Regions from separate parts of the Nonomuraea sp. NPDC004702 genome, predicted to be linked through region 2. Evidence: riboswitches for the same ligand, from Rfam matches in the RefSeq annotation. Region 2 holds a riboswitch; the other holds the start of a gene.
The links. A riboswitch is a leader RNA that binds a small molecule or an ion and turns the genes downstream of it on or off. The one in region 2 is predicted to bind cobalamin.
Positions count from the first base shown of each region.

Region 1: linked by a shared signal. The riboswitch ahead of cobN (cobaltochelatase subunit CobN) and the one ahead of ACWEJ6_RS39390 (ribonucleoside-diphosphate reductase subunit alpha) in region 2 are both predicted to bind cobalamin.

Region 1 covers NZ_JBSGCE010000025.1:42,173-49,179, reverse strand. Annotated here, with positions in the region: gene cobM (precorrin-4 C(11)-methyltransferase) at 1-103, shown strand, start outside; gene ACWEJ6_RS28235 (cobalt-precorrin-6A reductase) at 88-843, shown strand; gene ACWEJ6_RS28230 (precorrin-2 C(20)-methyltransferase) at 834-2,312, opposite strand; gene ACWEJ6_RS28225 (precorrin-8X methylmutase) at 2,318-2,938, opposite strand; gene cobG (precorrin-3B synthase) at 2,935-4,164, opposite strand; cobalamin riboswitch at 4,196-4,377, shown strand; gene cobN (cobaltochelatase subunit CobN) at 4,416-7,007, shown strand, end outside.
Region 2 covers NZ_JBSGCE010000047.1:20,213-27,219, reverse strand. Annotated here, with positions in the region: gene ACWEJ6_RS39415 (FAD-dependent monooxygenase) at 1-1,250, shown strand, start outside; gene ACWEJ6_RS39410 (DMT family transporter) at 1,280-1,600, opposite strand; gene ACWEJ6_RS39405 (FMN-dependent NADH-azoreductase) at 1,603-2,250, opposite strand; gene ACWEJ6_RS39400 (TetR/AcrR family transcriptional regulator) at 2,364-2,984, shown strand; gene ACWEJ6_RS39395 (alpha/beta hydrolase) at 3,079-4,026, opposite strand; cobalamin riboswitch at 4,228-4,432, shown strand; gene ACWEJ6_RS39390 (ribonucleoside-diphosphate reductase subunit alpha) at 4,562-7,007, shown strand, end outside.

The sequences.
Region 1 (7,007 bases), on a different contig from region 2:
GCGGACGGCCGTGATCGTCGTGGGCCGGGTGTTGTCGGCGACGCAGTTCCCCGACAGCCACCTCTACAGCGACGCCAGGGAGCGGGCGTGCGGCGGGTCCTGATCCTCGGCGGCACCGCGGAGGCGCGGGCCCTGGCCGCCGAGCTGGCCGCCGATCCCGGGCTGCACGTGGTGTCCTCGCTGGCGGGGCGGGTGAACAACCCGCGGCTTCCCGTGGGCGAGGTGCGGGAAGGCGGGTTCGGCGGGCCGTCGGGCCTGGCCGCGTGGCTGCTGGAGGAGCGCATCGACGTGCTGGTCGACGCCACGCATCCGTTCGCGGAGCGGATGACCGCCTCGGGGGTCGCGGCCTCGTCGGCGACCGGGGTGCCGCTGCTGGTGCTGCGGCGTCCGGGGTGGCGGGAGGGGCCGGGCGACGCGTGGCTGCGGGTCGGCTCCCTCCAGGAGGCGGCCGGGCTGCTGACCACGGCCCGGTGGGGCGCGGCCGGCCGTGACACCCGGGTCTTCCTCACGACCGGACGCCGGAGCCTGCCGGTGTTCGCGCCGCTGCCCGGCGTGTGGCTGCTGGCCAGGTCGGTGGACCCGCCGGAGGGGCCGGTGCCGGCGAACGTGCACGTCCTGCTCGACCGCGGGCCGTACACCGTCGAGGGCGAGCGCGCCCTGATCCGGGAGCACCGCCTGGACGTGCTGGTGACCAAGGACAGCGGCGGCGGCATGACCACGGCCAAGCTCGGCGCGGCGCGTGAGCTCGGCCTGCCGGTGATCATGGTGGACCGGCCGCCGCTGCCCCCGGGCGTCCGGGCCACGGACAGCGTGGCGGCGGCGGCGGCCTGGGTTCAGGGGTAGCGGCGCGGGGTGTAGACGACGCCGCCTTCGGTGGCCCGGGTCGTGGACGAGCCGATGATCAGCAGGCAGCGCATGTCCACCTGGCCGGGGTCCAGCTCGCCGAGCGTGGTGACCGTGACGCTCTCCTGCGGGCCGCCGACGTCGCGGCCGATCACCACGGGGGTGTCCGGCGCGCGGTGCTCCAGCAGCAGGTCCCGGGCGGCGGCGACCTGCCACGTACGGCTGCGCGAGGCCGGGTTGTAGATCGCCAGCACCAGGTCCGCCCGCGCGGCGGCGGACAGCCGGTCGGCCACCACCTCCCACGGCTTGAGCAGGTCGGACAGCGACAGCACGCAGTAGTCGTGCCCGAGCGGCGCGCCCGCCCTGGCGGCGACCGCCTGGGCGGCGGTCAGTCCCGGCACGACCCGCACCGGCACGTCCGGGAAGTCGGCGGCGGCTTCGAGCACGGCACTGGCCATGGCGAACACGCCCGGGTCGCCGGACGACACGACCGCCACGCGGGCCCCGTCCCGGGCCAGCTCAAGGGCGTGCCTGGCGCGCTCGGCCTCCACCCGGTTGTCGGTGCGGTGGCGGCGCTGGCGCGGGTTCGGAGCCACCCGGTCCACGTACGGGCCGTAGCCGACGAGGTCGGTGGCCGCGGCCAGCGCCTCCTGCGCCTCCGGCGTCAGCCACGGCCGCCCCGCCGGTCCCAGACCGACCACGGCCACCTCGCCCCGCCCCTCGTCCGCCGGGCGCTCGGGGACGAAGGTGCGCTCGGCCGGGCTGGCGAGCAGGGCCAGCGAGAAGTACGGGACGCCGTCCGGGTCCACGTCCTTGAGCGGGGCGACCCGCTCGGCGCCCATGGTGGCGCGCTCGACGTACCAGGCGTCGTCGAGGCGGCCCGCCTCGGCCAGCGCGTCGCGCACCTTCCCGAACGTGCGGCCCAGCTTGAGCACGGCGGCCGAGTCGGTGTCGCGCAGCCGCTCGGCCAGCACCTGCGCGGGCAGCGTGCCGGGCAGCACGGTCAGCACCTCGTCCCGCTCGACCAGCGGCCGTCCCAGCACGGCGGCGGCGGCGCTGACCGAGGTCACGCCGGGCACCACCTCGGTCGGGTAGCGGTGGGCGAGCCGCTTGTGCATGTGCATGTAGGAGCCGTAGAACAGCGGGTCGCCCTCGGCCAGCACGACCACGGTGCGGCCCGCGTCCAGGTGGGCGGCCAGGCGTTCGGCGCAGTCGGCGTAGAAGTCGTCGAGCGCTCCCTGGTAGCCGCCGGGGTGGTCGGTGGTCTCCGTGGTCAGCGGGTAGAGCAGCAGCTCCTCGATCTGGCCTTCGCGCATGTACGGCAGCGCGATCGAACGGGCGATGCTGCGGCCGTGCCGGGCGGCGTGGTAGGCGATCACGTCGGCCTCGCCGATCAGCCGGGCCGTCCTGACCGTGACCAGCTCGGGGTCGCCGGGGCCCAGGCCGACTCCGTACAGGCGTCCTGACATGGTCGTCACTCCGTCTCGTTCGCGATGGCGTTGATCGCGGCGGCCGTCATCGCACTGCCGCCGCGACGGCCGTGCACCACCAGGTACTCCAGGTCGCTGCCGGCCAGCGCCTGCTTGGACTCGGCCGCGCCGATGAAGCCGACCGGGATGCCGAGCACGGCAGCGGGGCGTCCGGCGCCCTCGGCCACCAGCTCCAGCAGCCGGAACAGGGCGGTCGGCGCGTTCCCGATCGCCACCACCGCGCCCTCCAGGCGGTCGCGCCACAGCTCCAGGGCCGCGGCGCTGCGGGTGGTGCCGAGGCGTTCGGCCAGCTCGGGCACGCGCGGGTCGCCCAGCGTGCACAGCACCTCGTTGCCCGCGGGCAGCCTGCGCCGGGTCACGCCGGAGGCGACCATCATGGCGTCGCACAACACCGGCGCGCCGCCGCGCAGCGCCTCCCTGGCCCGCGCGACCACCTGCGGCGACCAGGCCAGGTCGGTGACGAGGTCGGTCATGCCGCACGCGTGGATCATGCGCACCGCCACCTGGGCGACCTCGGGCGGCAGGCCCGTGAGGTCGCTCTCGGCGCGGATGGTCGCGAACGAGCGCCGGTAGATCTCGGCGCCGTCGCGGATGTAGTCGCTCACTCCTGGCGTTCCTCGTATCCGTTGATGGTTGCGATCAGCTGGCGGACCGGGCCGCGTGGCAGGCCGCAGCGCCGCTCGCAACCGGCCCAGTGGACGGGCGTGGCGGGTGCGCGGCCGAGGCTCCGCACCCATTGCCGGGCATCGGCCCGCACGTCGGCGAGCGCCTTCGCGCAGCCGGGACGGCCGGTGCAGGCGGTCACCCCGGCCCAGGGGGAGTCCGGGTCGGCGGCGAGCCCGGCGGCGGCCAGCGCCCGTTCGGTCGGGTCCGCCTCGCCGGGGGAGAGGTCCGGCAGGACGACGGTCCGCCAGGGGGTCAGGCGCACCGGCCGTCCGAGGTCCGCGAGGGCTCCGGCCTGGTCGGACGTCAGGCGGCCGAGCGGCACGAGCGCCTCGATCGCCATCCGGCCGTCCCGCTGGGCGATCCTGCCCGCGGACGGGCGGCGCGCGGAGACGGGGGCGGGCGCGGCGTCCGCGGCATCCGAGGCGTCCGGGGCGTCCGTGGCGTCCGGGGCCTCTGGGGCGTTCGTGGCGTGCGGGTCGTCGATCAGGCTTGGTTCGCCGGCGCGCAGGCGGGTGGCGATTCTGGCGGGGCCGTCCGGGAGGTCGCGGATGCGCCAGGCGCGCGGGCCGTCGGGGGACAGCTCGTCCAGGAACGCCTCGGCGGCGTCGATCATGAGCGGGACGGCCGCGTCCGGGGTGACGGTCAGCCCCGTGTCGGCGCCGGCGAGCAGCAGCCGTCCGGTCGCCACGTAGGTGACGTCCGCGCCGAGCCCGGCGACGTCCCGCGTGCCGTCGTCCAGGGCGAACAGGAACCGTCCAGGCAGCGCGGCCAGCCGGGGCCGCGCGCACAGCGCCCGGTCCAGGGCGTCGGCCATCGCCAGCACATCCAGCAGCCCGTCGGGACCGCGCCCGCCCAGCGGCGAGGCCAGGATGTTGCGCACCCGCTCGTGCGCGGGCGACGGCAGCAGCCCGGCCGCCGCGATCCGCCCGGCGAAGACCTCGGGCGAGCGCAGCCCCCGCACCTGGACGTTCGCCCGCGACGTCAGCTCGATCACGCCCGTTCCCAGCTCGGCCGCGCACCCGGCGAGCACGCGGAGCTGCGCGGCCGACACCGCGCCGCCGGGCAGGCGCACGCGGGCGAGCGGGCCGTCGGCGGCCTCGTGCACCTGGAGCGCCCCCGGACAGGCATCGGGACGCGTACGTCCGGAAGATTCACCTACGGGCACGAAGGGATCGTAACGCCACTTCTGGGACGGGTCGCTCCTGTCGTAAGCTTCGGCGTAGACGATGGCAATGGGAGGAAGCCGGTGTGAATCCGGCGCGGTCCCGCCACTGTGACCGGGGAGCGAACCCCACCACGAGGCCACTGTCCGGCGACGGGCGGGAAGGCCGGGGTGAGCGTCGATCCGGGAGCCAGGAGACTCCTGCCGTCGTGTCACCCGCGACCGGGGCGAGGACCCCGAGGGAGGAATGCGCCGTGCCTGGCGACAGCCGTACCGTTCTGCTGCTCTCCACCTCCGACACCGACCTGCTGAGCGCTCGCGCCTGCGGGGCGGGCTACCGCCTGGGCAATCCCGCCCGGCTGACCGCCGAGGACGTCCCCGGCCTGACGGAGGGGACCGACCTCGTCGTGGTGCGCCTGCTGGGCGGGCGGCGGGCCTGGCCGGACGGGCTCGACGCGCTGCTGGCCGGGCCGCGCCCGGTGGTGGTGCTGGGCGGGGAGCAGGCTCCCGACGCCGAGCTGATGGAGCTGTCCACGGTCAGCGGCGGGGTGTGCGCCGAGGCGCACGCCTACCTGGCCCATGGCGGCCCGGCCAACCTGGCCGAGCTGCACGCGTTCCTGTCCGACACCGTCCTGCTGACCGGGCACGGGTTCGAGCCGCCCGTCCCCGCCCCCACCTGGGGACGGCTGGACCGCCCTGCCAGGACCACCGGCGGTCCCGTGGTGGGCGTGCTCTACTACCGGGCCCACCACATGGCCGGCAACACCGCGTTCGTCGAGGCGTTGTGCGACGCCGTCGAGGAGGCGGGCGGGCAGGCGCTGCCGGTTTTCTGCTCGTCCCTGCGCGCGGCCGAGCCGGAGCTGCTGGACACGCTGCGCGCGGCGGACGCCCTGGTCGTCACGGTGCTGGCGGCGGGCGGCTCCCGTCCGGCCACCGCGGGGGCGGGCGGCGACGACGAGGCCTGGGACGTCGGCGCGCTGGCCGGGCTGGACGTGCCGATCCTGCAAGGACTCTGCCTGACCACCACCCGGCAGGCATGGGAGGAGAACGACGACGGGCTGTCGCCGCTGGACGCCGCCTCCCAGGTCGCGATCCCGGAGTTCGACGGCCGGATCATCACGGTGCCGTTCTCGTTCAAGGAGATCGACCACGACGGGCTGACCGTCTACGTCGCCGACCCCGAGCGGGCCGCCCGGGTGGCGGGCATCGCGGTGCGCCACGGCCTGCTGCGGCACACCCCTCCCGCAGAGCGGCGGCTGGTGGTGATGTTGTCGGCGTACCCGACCAAGCACTCCCGCGTCGGCAACGCGGTCGGGCTGGACACCCCCGCGAGCACCGTCCGGCTGCTGGCCCGTCTCGCCGAGGCGGGTTACGACCTGGGCGACGGCTTCCCCGGCGTGGCCGACCAGGACGGCGACGCGCTGGTGCACGCGCTGATCGCCGCCGGCGGCCAGGACCAGGACTGGCTGACCGAGGAGCACCTGGCGGGCAACCCGGTGCGGATCTCCGCCGCCTCCTACGAGCAGTGGTACCGGACGCTGCCCGCGGCCCTGCGCGAGGGAATCGAGCGCCACTGGGGGCCGCCGCCCGGAGAGCTGTTCGTGCACGAGGGCGACAGCGGGACCGACATCGTGCTGGCCGCGCTGCGGGCCGGGAACCTGGTGGTGATGGTGCAGCCGCCGCGCGGCTTCGGGGAGAACCCGATCGCCATCTACCACGACCCCGACCTGCCGCCCAGCCACCACTACCTGGCCGCCTACCGCTGGCTGTCGGCCGAGTTCGGCGCGCACGCGATGGTGCACGTCGGCAAGCACGGCAACCTGGAGTGGCTGCCCGGCAAGTCGGCGGGGATGTCGGCCGCGTGCGGCACCGACGCCGCCATCGGCGACCTGCCGCTGGTCTACCCCTTCCTCGTCAACGACCCGGGGGAGGGCACGCAGGCCAAGCGGCGCGCGCACGCCGTGCTGGTGGACCACCTCGTGCCGCCGATGGCCCGCGCCGACACCTACGGCGACATCGCCCGGCTGGAGCAGCTCCTGGACGAGCACGCCACGATCGCCGCCATGGACCCCGCCAAGCTGCCCGCGATCCGGGCGCAGATCTGGACGCTGATCCAGGCCGCCCGGCTCGACCACGACCTCGGGCTGGCCGACCGGCCGCACGACAGCGAGTTCGACGACCTCATCCTGCACGTGGACGGCTGGCTGTGCGAGGTGAAGGACGCGCAGATCCGCGACGGGCTGCACGTCCTCGGCCAGGCGCCCACCGGCCAGGTGCGGGTGGACCTGGTGCTGGCCATGTTGCGCGCCCGGCAGATGTGGGCCGGCAGGGAGACGCTGCCCGGCCTGCGCGAGGCGCTCGGCCTGGCCGAGGACGGCACGGCGGCGCTCGGCGACGTGGACCGCGCGGAGACGACCGCCCGCGCCCTGGTCGAGGCCATGGAGCAGCACGCCTGGGCCCCGAGCGCAGCCCCCGCCGTCACTCGCGCGGTATTGGGTGGCGTGGCCGAGGAAGGCGTGGCTGAGGGGCGGGAGGAGCTGGTGGCGCGGGTGCTGGCGTTCGCCGCCACCGAGATGGTGCCGCGCCTGGCCCGCACCACCGACGAGCTCGACCACGTCCTGCACGCCCTGGACGGCGGCTACGTGCCCGCCGGCCCCAGCGGCTCCCCGCTGCGCGGCCTGGTCAACGTGCTGCCGACGGGCCGCAACTTCTACTCCGTGGACCCACGGGCGGTGCCCAGCCGCCTGGCCTGGGAGACCGGCCAGGCGATGGCGGAGTCGCTGCTGGAGCGCTACCGCGCCGACACCGGCGAGTGGCCGCGCTCGGTCGGGCTGTCGGTGTGGGGG
Region 2 (7,007 bases):
TCCTGCCCTGCGACCAGCGCGACCTCGAACGGGTGCTCGCCACGCGCGCGGCCGAACTGGGCGCGGAGGTGCGGCGCGGCCAGGAGGTGATCTCCTTCGCCCAGGACGCCGACCGGGTCGAGGTCGTGACCCGCGGTCCCGGCGGCGCCGAGACCACCCTCACCGCCCGCTACCTGGTCGGCTGCGACGGCGGCCACAGCATGGTCAGGAAGGCGGCGGGCATCGGCTTCCCCGGCGTCAGCGACGATCACGTCGTGGACCGCTCGGCCCTCATCGGCCCGAGCGAGCACGTCCGGATCCTGCCCGGCGGGCGCGTCCTGATCGAGGGGCTCGGCGAGATCCCCGCCCACTTCCACCGCACCGATCGCGGCGTCTTCACCCTCCTGGCCCACGACCCGCGGCGGCCGCTGATCAACACCGCCGAGTGGGAGGAGCATCCGGCGGGCGGCTACCCGGGGCCGGGCGCGCCGATGACGCTGGCCGAGATGGAGAAGAGCGTCGAACGCGTCCTCGGGGTGCGCCTGCCGCTGAGCCCGCCGCCCGAGGGAGCGCCGGTCATGCTGCGCCGGCTGTGCGGGCGCAACACCCGGCTCGCCGACCGCTACCGCGCCGGACGCGTCTTCGTCGCCGGCGACGCCGCCCAGGTGAGTCACGGGCCCACCCTGAACCTGGCCCTCCAGGACGCCGCCAACCTGGCCTGGAAACTCGCCGTCACGCTCCGGGGGCGGGCCCCGGAAGGGCTGCTGGACAGCTACGAGACCGAGCGCCGCGCGTGCGCGGAACGCGTGGTCACCCAGACCCTGGCCGCGACCGCCCTGCTGGCGCCCGGCGCCGAGGTCACCGCACTACGACGGCTGTTCGCCGAGCTCCTGGGCCGTACGGAGAACCTGCGCATGATCGCCGAGCTGATGGCGGGCGGCGACGTCCGCCACGACATGGGGGAGGAGCGGCCCGCCGGGCCCACCGGCTGGTTCGCGCCGTCCCTGGCGCTGACCACCGGCGACGGGCGGCCGCGGCGCCTGGCCGAGCTGATGCGCGACGCCCGCCCCCTGCTCCTGGACCTGACCGGCGGCGACGCCCTGGCCGCCGCCGCCGCGCCCTGGCTCGGCCGGGTGCGCCACGTGGCCGCCACCGCCGCCGACGCCCCCGCCCCGGCGCTGCTCGTCCGGCCCGACGGCTACGTCGCCTGGGCGGGCGCGGGCCCCGACGGCCTCAGGGCCGCCCTCGCCCGCTGGTTCGGCCCGAGCTGAGCCCGGCCGTCCGGCCGGACGGGGAGGGGTCACTCCGGGCTGGTGAGGCGGGCCAGCACGATGCCGCCGACGATCAGCGCCAGCGCCGCCATCCGGCCGATCGACATCGGGTCCTTGTGCACGACGACGCCCAGGGCGATCGCGCCGACCGCCCCGATGCCGGTGAAGACCGCGTACGCGGTGCCGACCGGGAGGGTCTTCATCGAGTACGACAGCAGCCAGACCGCGGCCACCATGAGGACGAAGCAGATCAGCGTGGGCAGCGGCCTGGTGAAGCCCTGGGTGGGCTTGATGCTCTGCGCCCAGGCGATCTCGACCAGCCCGGCCAGCCCGAGGATGAGCCAGTTCATCGTCAGAACTCCTTCCCCAGGTCGCGGGCGCCGCGCAGCGCGGCGGCGTACAGCTCGTCGTGCTGGGCGCGCAGGTGGAACAGGCCGGGGTCGATGCGGGAGTTGGCCAGCTCGGCGGCGACGACGGTGGTGTCCTCGACGGCGAAGTGGCCGGCGAAGAAGTCACGCAGGTAGCGCTCCTGGTAGTCGAACCTGGCCTTGGGGGCGCCGGGCGAGTAGGCCCCGCCGCGCGCGGTGGTGACCACGAAACGCCGCCCGGCCAGGGACATCTTGGGGAAGGTCACCTGGTCGAGCCAGGCCTTGAGCGCCGACGGGATCGAGTAGTTGTACATCGGGGTGGCGATCAGCACCACGTCCGCGGCCACCAGCTGCGACAGCAGCGGCTCGACGATCGCCCACGCGGCCGCCTGCTCCGGGGTGCGGGCGGCCTCGTGGTAGCGGGAGATGTCGGTGATCTGGTTGGCCATGACGTAGTCGCACAGCTCGGTCCACGCCTCCCCGATGTGCGGCACCGGCTCGGCGGCCAGGTCGCGGTGGACGTAGGTGCCCTCGGGGTGGGCGGACCGCCACGCCTCGGCGAAGGCGTCGCCGAGCTCGCGGCTGATCGAACGGCGTCGGGCGCTGGCGTCCAGGTGCAGCAGAACGGCCATGGGAGGGGCTCCTCGAAATAAGTGGACATGACGTCCGTTTTGCGGTCGAGGTGACCGTAGCAACTAAGCGGGCACGTTGTCCACTTATGCCGGGGTGGGTTAGAGTCGCCGCCATGGAGTCCCGTACCGAGTTGCTGACCGGGCGTCCCGTGGCGGAGGCGGGCCGCCCGCGCGAGCGCGCCGACGCCGCCCGCAACCGCGCCAAGGTGCTCGCCGCCGCGGCCGAGCTGTTCGCCACCCGCGACCCGCGCGGCGTGACCATGGACGACATCGCCAAGGCCGCCGGCGTCGGGCGGGGCACGCTCTACCGCCGCTATCCCGACACCGTCTCGATCGCGCAGGCCCTGCTCGACGAGCACGAGCGCGAGCTGCAGGAACGCCTGCTGCGCGGCGACCCGCCGCTCGGCCCCGGCGCGCCCCCCGCCGACCGGCTCGCCGCCTTCTACGCCGCGATGGTCGGCCTGCTGGACGAGCACATCTCGCTCGTCCTGGGCGCCGAGCAGGGCGCGCTGCGCTACGCCACCGGCGCCTACGGGTTCTGGCGGGCGCACGTGCGGGTGCTGCTGGCCGAGGCGGGCGTCCCGGAGACCGAGGCGCTGGCCGACATCCTCCTCGCCCCGCTGGGCCCCGACGTCTACGCCGAGCAGCGCAGGCGCGGGCTCACCCCCGAGCAGATCACCGCCGCCCTGGCCCGCCTGGCGCACGGCATCGTCGCCCGGGACGCCGGGCGCTGACCGCGCCTGCGCCGGCACCCGGTCGGATCATGAAGCAGAACCCGGCGCCGCGCGAGGGGCCGGCCCGTCCTCGCCTGCCCGCTCCGGTCGCGGGTTACGCGGTGAGGGCGTCGCGGAGGAAGCCCAGGATGTCCGCCCGCGCGTCCTCGGCCTGGGGGGCCAGCACCGGCATGCTGAGGAAGGCGTGCCCGGCCTCGGGGTACTCGGCCAGGCGGGCGGGGGTGCCGGCGGCCTGCAGCGCCTCGGCGTAGCGGCGGCCGTGGTCGGCGATCGGGTCGTGGGTCGGCACCGCCACGAGCGCCGGGGCCAGCCCGCCCAGGTCGCCGGCGTGCAGCGGGGAGAGCGCGCGGGCGTCCGTCCCCTCGGGCACGGCGAGCCGGTGGAACAGCCGCAGCACCGGCACGCTGAGCGTCGGGGTGTCGGCGTACTGGGTCATCGACGGGTGGTCGAACATCGTCCCGGCCACCTCCACGGCGGGGTTGACCAGCACCTGGGCCTTCAGGGGGAGACCGGCGTCGCGGGCCCTGATCGCCGCCAGGGCGCAGATCAGCCCGCCGCAGCTCTCGCCGAACAGGACGGCCCGCGCCGGGTCGACGCCCCACTGCGCGGCGTGCTCCAGCACGTGCCGGAGCACGTCCCAGCCGTCGTCGGCGGCGGCGGCCAGCGGCGTGTGCCAGTCGAGCAGGCGGTGGTCCACCGAGACGACGACGGCGGGCAGGTGGGCGGCGAGGTGGCTGTTGACCCAGTCGCTCTGCGGCGCCGTGCCGACGAAGCCGCCTCCGTGCACGTGCAGCACGAGCGGCAGGACGTCCCCCGGCTCGCCCGCTCGGGGCCGGTGGACCCGGACGCGGATGTCGCGGCCGGGCAGCGCCACCGTCCGCCAGTCGATGGCGGCGCCGGGATCCGGCCGGCCGGTGATCGCCTGTGCCTCGACGGAGGCGCGCAGCCGGTTCTCCGCCTCGACGTAGGCGGCGAGTTCGGCGGGGGTGATGGTGTCCCAGTCCGGCGTGACCGGACGGCGGCCGGTGGAGGTCTCGCTCATGGTGGTCTCCTCAGGTTTTCGCTACTTGAAGTATCGATACCTAAGGTAGCGAAAACCGGGCATGGCCGGTCTATGACCTCGATCACATCTCGTTCCGCCCGTGAGGCGCGCGGAGAGCGGCCCCGCGGCAGGTGGCCGGATCGGAGCGGGCGTTCTTCGCAACACGAGATGTTGGGTGTGACTTTTTGATCCGCCCTATATATGGTGTCTCCCGCAGCCGGTTCGGTCGCCCCGCCAGGGCGGCCGAGGCAAGAGGGAACCCGGTGGGAATCCGGGACTGCCCCGCAGCGGTGAATGGGAACGACCGCCGTCAGACGCACTGGGCCGAAGGCCCGGGAAGCGACGGCCAGTAGGCAGCGACAGCATGCCCATGAGTCCGAAGACCTGCCGGCGCGCCGCGCGCGATCATGCGCGCGCGGCTGGTCCGAGGCCGCGCGGGACGGTGGACGGCACCGGCGAGAGGGCTGTGGCGCCTCGCCGTCCGCCTCCTGCGCGCGTTCTCGGCCACTGACCGAGTTCACGAGGGGAGAGCGCAGTGACGGTCACAGGGGACCCGATGACGGACCTGGCCGGGACGGCGCGGGCGGACGCCGACAGGTCCGCGCCGCGGCGCGTCCAGATGCAGGTGCGCAAGCGCAACGGCACCGCGGAGCCGGTCGACGTCAACAAGATCGTACGTGCGGTGGAGCACTGGGCGACCGATCTGACGGACATCGACCCGATGCGGGTGGCCACCAAGACGATCAGCGGCCTCTACGACGGGGCCACCACCGCCGAGCTCGACCGGCTGTCCATCCAGACGGCCGCCGAGATGATCGGCGAGGAGCCGCAGTACTCGCGCCTGGCCGCGCGGCTGCTGTCGGGCTACATCGACAAGGAGGTCCGCGGGCAGGGCGTGGCCTCCTTCAGCCAGGCGATCCGGCTGGGCCACGCCGAGGGGCTCATCGGCGACGAGACCGCCGAGTTCGTCAACGCCAACGCCCGCAAGCTCGACGACGCCATCGACGTCACCGCCGACCTGCGGTTCGAGTACTTCGGGCTGCGCACGGTCTATGACCGTTACCTGCTGCGCCACCCGTCCACCCGGCTGGTGGTGGAGACGCCGCAGTACTGGCTGCTGCGCGTGGCCTGCGGGCTGGCCGAGACGCCCGCCGAGGCGGTCGGCTTCTACCGGCTCATGTCGTCGCTGGCCTATCTGCCCAGCTCGCCGACGCTGTTCAACTCCGGCACCCGGCACACCCAGATGTCCTCCTGCTACCTGGTCGACTCGCCCCGTGACGAGATCGGCTCCATCTACGACCGTTACGCCCAGGTGGCGCAGTTGTCGAAGTTCGCCGGCGGGATCGGCATCTCCTGGTCGCGGGTGCGCTCCCGGGGCGCGCTGATCCGCGGCACGAACGGGCACTCCAACGGCATCGTCCCGTGGCTGCGCACGCTCGACGCGTCCGTGGCCGCCGTCAACCAGGGCGGCCGGCGCAAGGGCGCGGCCTGCGTCTACCTGGAGCCCTGGCACCCGGACGTCGAGGAGTTCCTGGAACTGCGCGACAACACCGGCGAGGACGCCCGCCGCACCCACAACCTCAACCTGGCCAACTGGATCCCCGACGAGTTCATGCGCCGGGTCGAGGCCGACGGCATCTGGTCGCTGTTCGACCCCGACGAGGTCCCCGAGCTGCCCGACCTGTGGGGCGAGGCGTTCGAGGAGGCCTACCGCGCCGCCGAGCGCGACGGCCGGTACGTCCGGCAGGTCAAGGCCCGCGACCTGTACGCCAAGATGATGCGCACCCTGGCCCAGACCGGCAACGGCTGGATGACCTTCAAGGACGCCGCCAACCGCCTGTGCAACCAGGCGGCCGAGCCCGGCAACGTCGTGCACCTGTCCAACCTGTGCACCGAGATCGTCGAGGTGTCCAGCGACGCCGAGACCGCGGTCTGCAACCTGGGCTCGGTCAACATCGCCGCCCACCTGACGGGCACGGGCCCCGGCGGCGACATCGACGGCGGCATCGGCGGCGGCATCGACTGGGAGCGGCTGCGCGCCACCGTCCGCACCGCGGTCACCTTCCTCGACCGGGTGATCGACATCAACTACTACCCGAGCGAGCAGGCCGCGGCCAGCAACCCGCGCTGGCGCCCGGTCGGCCTCGGCGTGATGGGCCTGCAGGACGTCTTCTTCGCCCTGCGCCTGCCGTTCGACTCGGCCGAGGCCAAGGAGCTGTCCACCCGGATCGCCGAGGAGATCTACCTGTCGGCGCTGGAGACCTCCGCCGGCCTGGCCGAGCGCTTCGGCGCCCACCCCGCCTACGACCAGACGTGGGCGGCCCGCGGCCGGCTCCAGCACGACCTGTGGGGGGAGAGCGGCACCCAGGCCGGGCGCTGGGATGCGGTGCGCGAGCGCATCGCCGCCCACGGCCTGCGCAACTCGCTGCTGATCGCGATCGCGCCGACCGCCACCATCGCCTCGATCGTCGGCTGCTACGAGTGCATCGAGCCGCAGGTGTCCAACCTGTTCAAGCGCGAGACGCTGAGCGGGGAGTTCCTGCAGATCAACAACGCGCTGGTGGCCGAGCTGAAGTCGCGCGGCCTGTGGAACGACCGCGTCCGGGCGGCCATCAAGCAGGCCGAGGGCTCGGTGCAGGGCATCGCCGAGCTGCCGGAGGACATGCGCCGGCTGTTCCGCACCGCCTGGGAGCTGCCGCAGCGGGCGCTGATCGACATGGCCGCCGCGCGCTCGCCGTTCATCGACCAGAGCCAGTCGCTCAACCTGTTCATGAGCGCGCCGACGATCGACAAGCTCTCGTCGATGTACCTGTACGCCTGGAAGTCCGGCCTGAAGACCACCTACTACCTGCGCTCGCGCCCGGCCACCCGCATCCAGCAGGCCACCGTGCCCCTCGCGCCCCCCGCGCCCCTCGCGAACAAGTCCGAGGAGGCCCTGGTGTGCTCCCTGGAGAACCCCGAGTCGTGCGAGGCCTGCCAGT